Regions from separate parts of the Mesorhizobium sp. M0293 genome, predicted to be linked through region 3. Evidence: predicted binding sites of a transcription regulator. Region 3 holds the regulator's gene; each other region holds the start of a gene.
The links. The regulator PhoB, encoded in region 3, activates phosphate uptake and scavenging genes when phosphate is short. The targets are predictions, from matches to a motif close to TGTCATNNANCTGTCAT.
Positions count from the first base shown of each region.

Region 1: olsB (l-ornithine N(alpha)-acyltransferase) is a predicted target of PhoB. The motif match lies at 1,981-1,997, and genes of this name have one in related genera.
Region 2: ppk2 (polyphosphate kinase 2) is a predicted target of PhoB. The motif match lies at 3,390-3,406, and genes of this name have one in related genera.

Region 1 covers NZ_JAMYSA010000082.1:832-5,576, forward strand. Annotated here, with positions in the region: gene NKJ06_RS25215 (ATP-binding protein) at 1-1,879, shown strand, start outside; gene olsB (l-ornithine N(alpha)-acyltransferase) at 2,061-2,936, shown strand; gene NKJ06_RS25225 (trimeric intracellular cation channel family protein) at 3,043-3,675, opposite strand; gene grpE (nucleotide exchange factor GrpE) at 3,774-4,409, opposite strand; gene NKJ06_RS25235 (hypothetical protein) at 4,649-4,745, shown strand, end outside.
Region 2 covers NZ_JAMYSA010000085.1:3,384-8,128, forward strand. Annotated here, with positions in the region: gene NKJ06_RS25640 (GntR family transcriptional regulator) at 1-322, shown strand, start outside; gene NKJ06_RS25645 (DUF982 domain-containing protein) at 479-673, shown strand; gene NKJ06_RS25650 (hypothetical protein) at 740-892, opposite strand; gene NKJ06_RS25655 (glycosyl transferase family 90) at 1,192-2,163, shown strand; gene NKJ06_RS25660 (aldo/keto reductase) at 2,191-3,234, opposite strand; gene ppk2 (polyphosphate kinase 2) at 3,514-4,434, shown strand; gene NKJ06_RS25670 (dihydrofolate reductase family protein) at 4,625-4,745, opposite strand, start outside.
Region 3 covers NZ_JAMYSA010000024.1:56,828-61,572, forward strand. Annotated here, with positions in the region: gene eglC (endo-1,3-1,4-beta-glycanase EglC) at 1-654, opposite strand, end outside; gene phoB (phosphate regulon transcriptional regulator PhoB) at 1,324-2,013, opposite strand; gene phoU (phosphate signaling complex protein PhoU) at 2,033-2,740, opposite strand; gene pstB (phosphate ABC transporter ATP-binding protein PstB) at 2,766-3,569, opposite strand; gene pstA (phosphate ABC transporter permease PstA) at 3,566-4,417, opposite strand; gene pstC (phosphate ABC transporter permease subunit PstC) at 4,421-4,745, opposite strand, start outside.

The DNA.
Region 1 (4,745 bases), on a different contig from region 3:
CATTCATCGCGACCGCGACGGCTACATCGTCTATGCCAACAAGGTCTTCGCCGATCTCGTCGAAACCGATCCACGCGACCTTGCCGGCAAGACCCTGGCGGAACTCGGCATCGATGTCGGCGTCGTTCCCGATGCCGCCTTTTCCGACCACGAGTGCCTGAGTTCCACCGATGTCGCCATCCGCACGCCGAGCGGGCCGCGCTGGTTCTCGTGGATCGAACTGTCGGTACGCGAAAAGGACAGCGGCGCCGTTTCGCATCGCGCCATCGCCCGCGACATCACCGCCCGCAAACGCGCCGAGTCGTCACTGATCACCGCACGCGAACGGGCCGAATATGCCAGCCAGGCCAAATCGCGCTTCCTCGCCACCGTCAGCCATGAAATTCGCACGCCGATGAACGGCATCATGGGCATGGCCAGGCTGCTGGCCGACACCAGCCTGTCGCCGGAACAGCAGACCTATGTCGGCGCCGTCTCGACCTCGGCCAGCGCATTGCTTGCCCTGATCGAGGATCTGCTCGACTACTCCAAGATCGAAGCCGGGCGCTTCGACCCGGAGCCGCAGCCGATATCGGTGCGCGAGATCGCCGACAACATCATCGAATTGCTGGCCGCGCGCGCCTTCGCCAAGGATATTGGGCTGGGCTGTCATGTCGAACCCGACGTACCGCAGTTGATCACCGCCGATCCGGGCAAGGTCAGGCAGGTGCTGCTCAACCTTATCGGCAACGCCATCAAGTTCACCGACAGCGGCGGCGTGTTGGTGAGCGTTGCGCGTGCGCGCACGGAAACCACCGACCGCATATGCTTCACCATCGCCGATACCGGTCCGGGCCTGCATGATGAGGACCTGGACCGCATTTTCGAGGAGTTCGAGCAAGCCGACGGCACATCGACACGTACGCATGGCGGGGCCGGCCTGGGCCTTGCCATCTCCAAACGCCTGGTGGCCGCCATGGGTGGCACGATCTCGGTATCCAGCCGGCTCGGCCAGGGATCCGAGTTCGTCTTCGAGATCCCGGCGACGGCGGCCACCGAAGCGCCGCAAGGCCGGCAGAACGCACTCTCGGGCAGGCGCGCGGTGATCCTGTCGAAAAACGCCGTCGAGGCCGACGCCATCGCCCGCACCATCCGCGCCAATGGCGGCACGGTCGACATCGCCACCACCGCCGCGCAGGCCGCGCCCTTCGCCGCCGGCTGCGATGCGCTTCTGGTCGATGCTGCCATGGAAGAAAGCGACGGAAAGCTGCTCAAGCGCTTGCGCCAGAGTGGTTTTTCCGACTGCGAGGCCATCACGCTGATCGCGCCGACCGACCGTGGCATGCTTGGCGAGTTCCGCGCCAGCGGCTACGCAACCTTCCTGGCCAGGCCGGTGCGCGGCGGAACGCTTCTGCGTGTGCTGTTGAGCAGCCATGCCCCCGGCCTCGCCCAGCCGCAACCGGAAAAGCGTGGCGCACCGACGCTTCGCGCCGTCGGCAACCGCCAGCGGGGCCTGTCGGTGCTGATCGCCGAGGACAATGACATCAATGCCATGCTGGCCCGCGCCACGCTGCTGAAAGCCGGACATCGCGTCGAGGTGGTCGGCAACGGCAAGGCCGCCGTTGAGGCTGTCACGGGTGCCGGGCACAAGCATCGCTTCGACGTGGTTCTGATGGATCTGCACATGCCGGTCATGGACGGACTGGACGCGATTGCCGCCATCCGCCGCCATGAGGAAGAAACCGCCGTGCCGCCGGTGCCTATCATGGTGCTGTCGGCCGACAGCCAGGAAAAGACCCGCCATTCGGTGTTGGCCCATGGTGCCAGCGGCTTTGTCACCAAGCCGCTCGACCCTGAGGCGCTGGTCAATGCCGTCGAGGGACAGGTCGTCGCGGCCTGAGCTTTCCACCGCCCATTCCACGCTGCGCGCTCACGTAACGTAGCCGGTTGATCGGATTCGCCAGCCGACGAAGTATTGCCCGCGACGTCGTATCACGGTACTGTCACAATCCTGTTGCACCTACACCGTATCCCCGTGCCAAGAGGGATGGCTCGAAGGAGAATCACTCGTGCATACAGTTATGCCGGAATGTGACACTCGGCCGAACGCCAGCAGCGCCTTGCTCGCCGGACGTAACGTCGATTCCGTCATAAAGGGCGCAGCACTGGGCCGTATCGGCAACCTCGAAGTGCGGCTCGCCCGCAACGAGGCCGAGATCGCGGCCGCGCAGGAAGTGCGCTACCGGGTGTTCTACGACGAACTTGGCGCCAGGAAGGATCTTTTCCAGGCCCATGACCGCCGTGACGCCGACCGCTTCGATCCGCTCTGCGACCATCTGCTGGTTTTGGATACCACGCTTTCCGGCCCCGAACATCGCCGCATCGTCGGCACCTATCGACTGCTGCGGCAAGAAATCGCGGCCGCGGCCGGAGGGTTCTATTCCGAGGGTGAGTTCGAGCTGACCAAGCTCATCGCCCGTCATCCCGGCCAGCGCTTTCTCGAACTGGGCCGCTCCTGCGTTTTGCCGGAATACCGCTCGAAGCGCACCATCGAGGCGTTGTGGCAAGGTATCTGGGCTTACATCAACCATTACGAAATCGGTGTGATGACCGGTTGTGCTTCCTTCCACGGCACGGTGCCGGCGGCGCATGCCGAGGCACTCACCTACCTCGCCCATCACTGCCGGACGAATTCGGCCTGGGATGTCCGCGCGGTGTCCGGGCGTTACTGCTCGATGGACCTGATGCCGATCGAGGCGGTCAACACCAAGGCGGCGATCGCGGCAATGCCGCCCTTGGTCAAGGGCTATCTACGCGTTGGCGCTCGCATCGGCGATGGCTGCGTCATCGACCGCGAATTCTCGACGGTCGACATCTTCGTCGTCATGCCGGTCAAGGAAATCGGCGCCCGCTACGTCAACTATTATGGCGGGGAAGCCCAGCGCTTCGCGGCGTGATAGCGAATAGCGAATAGCGAATAGCGAATAGCGAATAGCGAGAACTACGCCGCAATCCTGCGGGCTGCTATCCCTATTCGCTACTCCCTATTCGCTATTCGCTCCTTCACGGAATATCTTCCGGCCGCCGGCCGGGTCGGCCCTTGTAGGACGGAAACGACCAGCCGAATTTGAGCGCGCCGCCGCGCACAAGGAACGCCGCCGCAAAACCGGCGAGGTCCGAGGTAAAAGGCGGCAGTCCGGCAAGATCGCCAAGTGTATAGAGGCCGGCACCCGCAAGGGCTGCCGTGACGTAGATTTCGGGCCTGAGCAGCACCGATGGCTCGCCGGCCAGGAGATCGCGCAGAATGCCGCCGAACGTGGCGGTGAGCACGCCGGTGATGACCGAGACGACCGGCGAACCGGTAATCGCCAGTCCCTTGGCGGCGCCCATCACCGAAAAGGCGGCGAGCCCGACGGCGTCGAGCCAGAGCAGCCATTTCCAGCGCGATTCGACACGATGCGCGCTGAAGAAGACCAGCACCGCAACCACGGCGCAGATCAGCACATAGCTGGAATTGGCGACCCAGAAAACCGGCAGGTTGAGGATGACGTCGCGAAGCGTGCCGCCGCCTATCCCGGTGACGCTGGCCAGGAACAGGAAACCGATAATGTCGAGCTGCTTGCGCGAAGCCGCAAGCGCTCCGGTCGCGGCGAAGACCGCGACACCGGCATAATCGAGAAGCGCGATGGGGTTCATGAAGTAGGGATTAGGGACTAGGCAGTATGAATAGCACGAAGCCGCGCGATTGATACGACTGCCCTAGTTTCCCTACTGCCTACTGCCTGTTCCCTACCTCACGCATCTTTCTCGGCCTGTTCATTGACAGGCCCCGGCTCGACCGGCGCTTCAGCGGCGGCAAGCTTCGGACCGCCCTTGGCGACGCCGACCATGGCTGGGCGCAGCACTCGATCGCCGATCGAATAGCCCGGCTGCACGACCTGGACCACGGTGTTGGCCGGAACATCCGGATTGGGCACTTCGAACATCGCCTGGTGGAAATTGGGATCGAACTTCTCGCCTTCAGGCGCGAGCTTCTTGACCCCGTGCCGTTCCAGCGCCGACAGCATGGCGCGCTCGGTCAAGTCGACGCCTTCGATCAACGCCTTGAAGCCGGCGTCACCCGACGCCTTGGCCTCGGCTGGAATCGCGTCCAGCGCGCGGCGCAGATTGTCCGACACCGACAGCATGTCGCGAGCGAAATTCGCGACCGCGTAGGTACGCGCGTCGTGCACGTCGCGCGCTGTGCGGCGACGCAGGTTTTCCATCTCGGCCGCCACGCGCAACGCGCGGTCCTTTAATTCTTCATTTTCCTTCAGCAGCCGCACAAGGGCTTCATAGTCGCCGTCGATGCTGCCTTCCGTGCGCTCGGCATTGGCCTCGGTCGCCTCGACTTCATCGGGCGCGCCTTCGTCTTTTGCCTGGTCGCTCATCGCCGTTTCCCGTCAATCTCGAATGATATGGATTTTGAGCCCGATATCGAGGTTTGGCGGCCAAAAATCAAGGGGTAAGCGATTGTGGGAGGCTGTCGGCCAAGGCTGGACAACGACGGCAAGACATTTCGATTTTAATTCAAACTTTACCCTAACCGCCGGCTTTGCTTGCCACAAAGGCGTGATGCGGGAACCATTCCCTTGCTGGAGGAGTTTCGAAGCCAACACAGGATTTTGAGATGATGACCCGTAAAAAGGCCGAAAAGGCAGAACGGCTGGCCGCCGAGGTCAGACGCCAGTTCGGCGCCGAGGCGATCACCCGCTTTATGCGCACCT
Region 2 (4,745 bases), on a different contig from region 3:
CGAGGAATGGCATCGTGTCGGCATGGATTTTCACATCGAACTGGCGCGTCTGTCGGGCAACGAATTCCTGTTCCGGGCGGTCCGCGATGCCATGACACGCCTGTCGCGGGCGCGCTGGCTGGAGGTTCGCGACGAAGCGGCTCTCAGCCGCGCCTGGGCCGAACATCGCGCCATTCTGGCGGCGGTACGTCTCGGCGATGCCGATAAAGCCGCCCGCCTGCTTTCGACCCACATCGTCGGCAGCCGCGACCGGCTGGTGACGTCGCTGGCCAACGATCGGCGCGGTCTTCGCGCCAGAGGCTTTGCCGTCGTCGCCGCTTAAGGCGTGGTGTAGGGGACGCAAAAAGCGGCGTCTGGACCTATGCGCACTTTCGGCCTCGCTTCACAGACGCCGATGGCGTAAGGAGCGGCGATGGAAAACAACCGATTTGAAACACCTGTGACTGTGAAGTCAGTCGCAGCGGGAAGCACTCAGCTCTTGCGGACGGCGCGTGAGGCTTCCGACTACCTCCTCAACAGCTGGCCTGGCAAGCGCAGCCCCAAGCATCGCGCGGCCCTGCAGGCTTGTCACGACGCGCTGGCCGGCGACAAGCCGGCGATGAACGCCAGGCGCGCCTTCATCGCGGCAGCGCGTGAAGTGGACGTCTTCGTCAGCGACAAGGCGCCGGCCTGACACAAGCCAGCCATCTGGGCGGCGATCCGGATTGAGGCATGGCCCGCATTTGCGGGCCTTTTGCCGTCACTTTGCCTTTTCGGTTTCGCCTTCGGTCTCGTCCTCGGGCTTCGAACGTTCCCTCGCCGCGACCTTGGCTGCCAGCTTCTCGGCCTTCTTGGCCGCTTTCTGGCGGTCGCGTTCCTTGCGTTCCTGATCGTAATTTGGTGGTCGCGCCATATCGGCTCCTTTTTCACTGCTGGACCGGTTCGTCGTTTCACGGAAACGCAGAATCGCTCCATCTCTTTGTTTGACGCAATCCCATAGGGAAAGCGCTATGCGCTTTTCCCGGAATTGCTTTTAGCGGCTCTGACCCTGCCTAGGAGCATTAGCCGTCAAACACAACAGCTGAAGCGATAGTGCCCGGCCGTTGGCGTCTATGATGGTCCGGGGCTTGCAAGATGCGCGGCACAATGGTGTAGGGAGAACCGGGCGCCAACCCATTGGGAACTGCCCGTTTTGTTTTTATCAAGTGACTGATGGCCACAATCGCACGAACGACGGCAAAGGTTTACTACTATGCGCGAAACGTCGCGCGCGATGTCGTGCCGCAGGCGCTGTTTCGCCGGCAGCTGGCCGACCGGCTCAAGAAGGCCAGGCTCTCGGATGAGGCGGTGCGGCGGCGGCTGAATTACTACAACAAGCTGCAGGAAGCGTTTACGCCCAGCCCGGCCGCGGTGCGTATCGACAAGCTGCCTTCCACGCCGACCATGTACTATTACGATCTGAGGGAGTTTGCCCGCTATTTCGACCCGGCATTGCTCGTCGACGTCAAATTCGGCGATGTCATCAAGGTGCCGAAGGTGCCGACGCTCGTCAAGGATCGGCCGATCTGCGCCGATGACAGCAATGCGGTCATCATGAAATTCAACAAGTTTCGGCACTTCCACATGCCGGCCGACGCAACTGCATTCGCTGACAAGCGCCCGGCCGTGGTCTGGCGCGGCGATCTCAACAATCCGAAACGGACAGGATTTATCGACGCTGTGCGTGACCTGCCGTTTTGCGATGCCGGCTCACACAAGCCGAACGCGCCGGCCGAATACGCCAAGCCCTTTCTCAGCGTCAGCCAGCAGCAGCGTTACCGCTACATCGTCTCGATCGAAGGCAACGATGTGGCGACGAACCTCAAATGGATCCTGAATTCGAATTCGCTCTGCCTGATGCCGCCACCGACATACGAGACATGGTTTGCGGAAAAGCAACTCGAGGCCGGTGTCCACTACGTGCCGCTCGATCCGGATTTCGCCGATGTCGCAGACAAGGTGCGCTATTTCGAACGGCACCCGGCCGAGGCGCAACGCATTATCGCCGCGGCCAATGCCTATTGCCGCCAATTCTCCAACGAACAGGACGAGCAGGCGATCTCGCTGCTCGTGATCTACAAATATTTTGTCCTCAGCGGCCAGATCGAGCCTGATCCCGAGGTCTGGCGTTTTATCGACGGCTAGAACGCCGCAGGCTTTGGCGCCCGCTCATCAGATGCCGCTGCGGTCAAGAACCAGATCGGCGGCGCCGAAGCGGTCCTTTGCCGTCAGCTGCTGGTGCCAGTAGGGATAGAGCAAAGGCGGCCGGCTGACCGCGTCGAGGCGACCGCGTTCGTCGCCTGTGAGCACCAGGCTTGCCGCAGCGATGTTGTCCTGGAACTGCGTTTCGGTCCTGCCGCCGATCACCAGCGAACTGACCGCCGGCCGGCCGAGCAGCCAGGCCAGTGCCACCTGCGCTGCCGACACACCGCGCTGCGTGCCGATCTCGACAAGCACGTCGACGATCCGCCAGAGCCGATCCTCGTCGCGGATCGGCGGTTCGGACCAACCGGCGAGCTGGCGGGCGGTGGGGCTGTCGCGCCGGTATTTGCCGGACAGCAATCCGCCGGCAAGTGGGCTCCAGACCATAACGCCCAGCCCCTGGTCGACGGAAATCGGCAGCAATTCATACTCTGCCTCGCGCGCTTCCAGCGTGTAGTGGATCTGCTGAGTGACGAAGCGAGGCTGGTGATGGCTGTCGCTGATGCCGAGCGCCTTCATCACCTGCCAGCCGGAATAGTTGGAACAGCCGACATAGCGGATCTTGCCCTGGGCAACCAGCGTGTCGAGCGCGGCGATGGTTTCCTCCAGCGGCGTCACGCCATCCCATTCGTGCAGGAAATAGATATCGATGACGTCGGTTTTGAGCCTCTTCAGGCTCTTCTCGCATTCGCGGATCAGGTGATGGCGCGACAGGCCTTCATCGTTTGGACCCTTGCCGATCCGCATCCGTGCCTTGGACGCGATCAGCACGTCGCCCTTGCGCTTGCCACCGAGCGCTTCGCCGATGATCTCTTCCGAAATGCCGTTCGAATAGACATTGGCGGTGTCGATGACGTTGATGCCGGCATCGATGCAGAGGTCGATCATCCGGCGCGCTTCGTCGAGATCGGTCTTGCCGACCGCCGAAAACGCGCCGGCGCCGCCGAAAGTCATGGTGCCCATGGTCAGCGTCGAAACTTTCAAGCCGGAACGGCCGAGAGTGCGGTATTCCATATCAGATCCTCGCGATTGCATTGGGAAAGGGGCTGGGGAGGGTGCCCCGAATGTGACTGCTATTTGTAGGACAATTTGAGCGGCTTGTCGCCATGCCACGACGACGGATCGATCATGCCTCACGGGATTCGCAGCGGCGGTGTCATGTTCCAGGCTGCAATAAAACCGTCACTGGCGGGCTATATTGAAGTCGGCTCAGGTGTTGCCGTTCCGGGACGTAAGCCGGGAGTTTCGGGCGCCGGACGTGCATCGACAGAGCTTGCAAGCGGAGCAGCTGAAATGACCGAGCTAAAACAGAATTCTCCTGCCAGGGACTGGCTTGAAGCCGAGCTCGCCGACACGCTCGACGAGGACTATGAGCTCGAAATGTCGGAGCCGGCGCTGTCGATGGAGATCGCCAAGATCTACAAGAATGCGCATCCGCCTTCGATCGATCGTATGCAATATTTTCGCGACCTGATTACCCTGCAGTCCGAATTGATCAAGCTGCAGTCCTGGGTCGCCTACCACAAGAAGAAGCTGGTGGTGATCTTCGAGGGGCGCGATTCGGCCGGCAAGGGCGGCGTCATCAAGCGCATCACCCAGCGGCTCAATCCGCGCATCTGCCGTGTCGTGGCACTGCCGGCGCCGACCGAGCGCGAGAAGTCGCAATGGTATTTCCAGCGTTATGTCCCGCATCTGCCGGCCGGCGGCGAAATCGTGCTGTTCGACCGCTCCTGGTACAACCGCTCGGGCGTCGAACGGGTAATGGGCTTTGCCCAGCCCGATCAGGTCGAAGAATTCTTCCGCGACGTGCCGGAGTTCGAGCGCATGCTGGTCCGCTCGGGCATCACCGTGGTCAAATACTGGTTCTCGATCACCGACGAGGAACAGCAGATGCGCTTCCTGATGCGCATCCACGATCCGATGAAGCAATGGAAACTGTCGCCGATGGACCTGCAGTCGCGGGTGCGCTGGGAGCAGTACACCAAAGCCAAGGAAGAGACCTTCGCCCGCACCAACATCCCGGAGGCGCCCTGGTTCATCGTCGAAGGCAACGACAAGAAGCGAGCGCGGCTGAACTGCATCGGCCATCTGCTCAAGCAGATGCCGTATGAAGAGGTCCCGCACGAGGAGATCACGCTGCCGGAGCGTGTGTTCAATCCCGAATACGAGCGCCAGGTGCTGCCACGCGAACTCTACGTGCCGGAGAAGTATTGAAGATTCTTCCTTCTCCCCGTTCACGGGAAGAAGGTGCCCGAAGGGCGGATGAGGGGCAGTGCCTGCGTTGGCGATTGAGCCCTATTCGCTGCCATTGGCAGCTTGCTTGCTAGTCTCCAAAGGTCGCGCCGCCCCTCATTGCCCTGCCGGGCATTTCTCCCCGTATAGTGACGGGGAGAAAGAGCTGTAACTACTTCCGCTTGATGGTGACGTGCGTGGCGAGCGGCGTCGCAACCTGCTCGCTGCAGACATAGCCGAGCTTGACCATGTCCAGGCCGGCAAAAAGGTTCTCGCCCGTACCGAGCAGCACC
Region 3 (4,745 bases):
AGTCATGCCGGACTTGTCGATCGGAAGTTCGAACTGGGTGGGCTGCAACTTGTCGATGGTCGTATTCTTGAACACCAGGATCTCGTCGGATCCGAGGTTCAGCATCACGTTCGATTCCACCTGGACCATCTGTGAACGGACGGCATCGAACGAAGTGAAGTCATACCCGTTAAGGCGGACCGCATCGGTCGCACCGAAATCGAAGATAAGATCACTTCCATTTCCTTTGGAGATGGCGAAAGTATCGGCGCCGTCACCACCGATCAGGACATCATTTCCCTTGCCGCCATCCAGCGTCTGATGACCCGATCCGCCCTTGATGATGTTGTCCAACGCATTTCCGAACGCATATCGATTGGCGCCGGTAACGACGAGGTTCTCGAAATTGTCGGGGAGCTTGTAGCTCATCCATGTGTCGATCGTGTCGATCCCTGCCCCGGGATCTTCAACCACCTTATTGTTGGTGGAATAGAGGTGATAGTAGTCGTCGCCGGCGCCACCGTAGATCGTGACATTGACGCCGGTGTCTCCCCAGAAGGAGTCGTTGCCGGAGGTGCCATGCAGTTCTGGCCCGGACCCGGTGGCCGAGAACCAATGAGTGGAAGCGCCGGTGTAGGGAAGGGGGATGCCTTTGGCGTTTAAGACCGTGCTCATCAGAAATCCTTCCTCATGGTGTCCGACCTGGTCAAATCATTCGGCGCAAAGTCCGGCGACCGCTTTCAAAGCAACGTTGCAAAGAACGAGATCGTTCCACGGAATCGTCATTCGATCCGAGATCGTATTGAATATTCGGAGTACACACAATGAATAAAGAGCAGAGAACCTGCTGTAGGTTGAAGTAAATTTAATAAAATTGTGTATTTATGCAAAATACACATCCTATATATAAATTAACTCAAATTAATTCTTGAGTGCGCGGCTTGTTGGTCGGAGTCTGCGGGCAAGATGGCGATGTGACCGACTAATGCGTGTCGCTGGCCGTGCTTCCTGCCGCCAGCCGGGGCACATAGAGAGTTTGGGAGATCGGAGAACGCCAGAAGCTGCCTGTCGCTTTAGCCCAAATGCGGTCATTCGAAAACTGATGGGGATGACCGCTCCTGGCGTCACGTGCTCGCTCCCCATCGATGAGACGAATGCAACATTCCAGCCTTCGCGGCCGTTGGCGACCGCCTGCTAATCGAGTTTTCCTGGTCACGATCTATCGGGACGGAACAGGCACCTAATGCATGTCGCCCAAAAGCGACCTCGGTTTTGGGAAAACGACATGCATAAAAAACAAACACCTAAAGCGCGTCGCCTGAATCCGTTCAACCGCGACGCGCTTTAGTCTTCCCTAATCGCGTAGCCTGCCCCACGAATGGTCCGGATGACATCGGGCATGCGGCCATTGTTGACCGCCTTGCGCAGTCGGCCGACATGCACGTCGACCGTGCGCTCGTCGATGTAGATCGTCTCGCCCCAGACATTGTCGAGCAGCTGGCTGCGCGAGAACACGCGGCCGGGATGGCGCATCATGAATTCGAGCAGGCGGAATTCGGTCGGTCCGAGCCGAATCTCGCTCTTCTTGCGATAGACCCGGTGCGATTCACGATCGAGCACGATGTCGCCGACCTTGAGCACGCTGGACAGCACTTCCGGCTTGGCGCGGCGCAACAGCGCCTTGACCCTGGCCATGAACTCCGGTGTCGAGAACGGCTTGACCAGATAATCGTCGGCGCCGGTCGAGAGGCCGCGCACGCGGTCGCTCTCCTCGCCGCGCGCGGTCAGCATGATGATCGGCAGCCGCTCGGTCTCGGAACGCATTCGCAGGCGCCGGCAGAGTTCGATGCCGGAAACCGCCGGCACCATCCAGTCGAGCACCAGAAGGTCGGGAACGTTCTCCTGCAGCCGGATCTCGGCCTCGTCGCCGCGCGTCACCACCTCGACCTGGTAACCTTCGGACTCCAGATTATAGCGGAGCAGCACGCCTAGCGGCTCCTCGTCCTCCACCACCATGATGCGTGGCGCGATCATCGGCTGGTCACCCCTGTCATCATGCCGCCGGCGCGGACATTGCCGTCTCGTCCTGCTTCGGACGATTGGCGGGCAGCTGCGTACCGGTCAAAACATAATAGGCATTTTCGGCGATGTTGGTCACGTGGTCGCCGATGCGCTCGAGGTTCTTGGCGCAGAACAACAGATGCGTGCACGCCGTGATGTTGCGGGGATCTTCCATCATGTAGGTCAGCAGTTCGCGGAACACCGACGTGTACTTGACATCGATGCGCTCGTCGTCGGCGCGTAGTTTTGCCAACGCCTCGGCGTCGCGGGCAGCATATTCCTCGATGACGCCCTGCACCTGGATCAACACCAGTTGCGCCATTCCATCGATCGAGTGCGAAAGGTCGCGCGGCGTAACGCTGAGGCCGACAGTGCCGACGCGCTTGGCGATGTTTTTGGCAAGGTCGCCGATGCGTTCGAGATCGCCGGCCATGCGGATCGAACCGACGACATGGCGCAGATCGTCGGCCATCGGCTGCCGCTTGGCGATCAACGTGATGGCGCGATCGTCGAGCTCGCGCTGACGCGCATCCATGATGGCGTCGTCGGAGACGACACGCTGTGCCAGCGCGTTGTCGGAATTCAAAAGCGCCTTGGTCGCACCGCCGACCATCGAGCTGGCGAGATCGCCCATGTCGCTGATGAGCCTGCTGATCTGACCGAGATCCTCGTCGAAAGAAGCGACTGTGTGTTCGCTCATGATCCTGTCCCTCGTATGCCTGAACTCAGCCGAATCGGCCGGTGATATAATCCTGCGTGCGCTTCTCGCGGGGCGACGTGAAGATCTTCTCGGTGCGGTCGAACTCGACCAGCTCGCCCAGATACATGAAGGCCGTCTGCTTCGACACGCGCGCCGCCTGCTGCATGTTGTGGGTGACGATGACGATCGTGTAGTCGGCTTGCAACTCGTCGATCAGCTCCTCGATCTTGGCGGTCGACAGCGGATCGAGCGCCGAGGCCGGCTCGTCGAGCAGGATGACTTCCGGCTTCACCGCCACGGTACGGGCGATGCAGAGCCGCTGCTGCTGGCCGCCGGAGAGGCTGAGGCCGCTGGCGTTGAGCTTGTCCTTGACCTCGGTCCAGAGTGCTGCCCGCTTCAGCGCCTGCTCGACGCGACCGTCCATCTCGGACTTGCTGAGCTTCTCATAGAGCCTGACGCCGAAAGCGATGTTTTCATAGATCGACATCGGAAATGGTGTCGGTTTCTGGAACACCATGCCGATCTTGGTCCGCAAAAGGTTGAGATCCTGCGAGCGGTCGAGAACGTTCTGGCCGTCGAGCAGCACCTGACCTTCGGCGGTCTGCTTGGGATAGAGCTCGTAGATGCGGTTGAAGACGCGCAGCAGCGTCGACTTCCCGCAGCCCGAAGGCCCGATGAAAGCGGTGACGCTGCGCTCCGGCAAGGACAGCGTGATGTCCTTCAGCGCCTTCGACTGGCCGTAGTAGAAGTTGAGGTTCTTGACCTCGATCTTGGCCTTGGCGGTGGCCTCGGCGGCGATCGTCATGTCTGGAGACAACATCTGGCTCATTTGTCCTCTCTGCGTCCGGTCAGGCTGCGAGCAACGATGCTGAGCGCGAGAACCGTCAATGTGATGATGAGTGCGCCGGTCCAGGCCAGTTGCTGCCATTCCTCGTAAGGGCTGAGAGCGAACTGGAAGATGGTGACAGGCAGGCTGGCCATCGGCGCGTTGAGATTGCTCGACCAGAACTGGTTGTTGAGCGCCGTGAAGAGCAGTGGCGCCGTCTCGCCGGAGATACGGGCTATCGACAGCAATATACCGGTGACGATACCGGAAAGCGCGGCGCGGTAGGCGACCGACTTGATGACCACCCAGCGCGGCGCGCCGATCGCGGTGCCGGCTTCGCGCAAGGCGTTCGGTACCAGGTTGAGCATGTCTTCGGTGGTACGCACGACGACCGGAATGACGAGGATGGCGAGCGCGACAGCACCGGCGATTGCCGAGAAATGCCCCATCGGCCGCACCATCAGTTCGTAGACGAACAGGCCGATGATGATCGACGGCGCCGACAACAGGATGTCGTTGATGAAGCGCACCACGGTGGTCAGCTTGGAAAAGCGACCATATTCGGCCATGTAGGTGCCGGCCAGCACGCCGATCGGCGTACCTACGATGACGGCGATGATCGTCATCACCACGCTGCCATAGATGGCGTTGAGCAGGCCGCCAGCGTCGCCGGGCGGCGGCGTCATCTGCGTGAAGACGTCAAGGGACAGGCCGGCGGCGCCCTTGTAAACCAGCGCGCCAAGGATGAGCGCCAGCCAGGCAAGTCCGATGCCCGCCGCGGTGACGCACAGCGTCATCATGACGGCATTCTTCCTCTTGCGGCTCTGGTGAAGCGATGTGGCTGTCGACATCGGTCAGGCTCCGGTGCGGGCATCGATGCGCATCAGCATGTAGCGGGCGATGGCAAGGATCAGGAAGGTGATGACGAACAGGATCAGGCCGAGCGCCACCAGCGAAGACGTGTAGAGGTCGCCGACAGCTTCGGTGAACTCATTGGCGATGGTCGCGGAGATCGTCGTTGCCGGCGCGAACAGCGAGGTCGAGATGCGGTGCGCGTTGCCGATGACGAAGGTCACCGCCATGGTTTCGCCGAGCGCGCGGCCAAGGCCGAGCATGACGCCGCCCATGATGCCGATCCTGGTGTAGGGAATGACCACGCGGCGGGTCACTTCCCAGGTT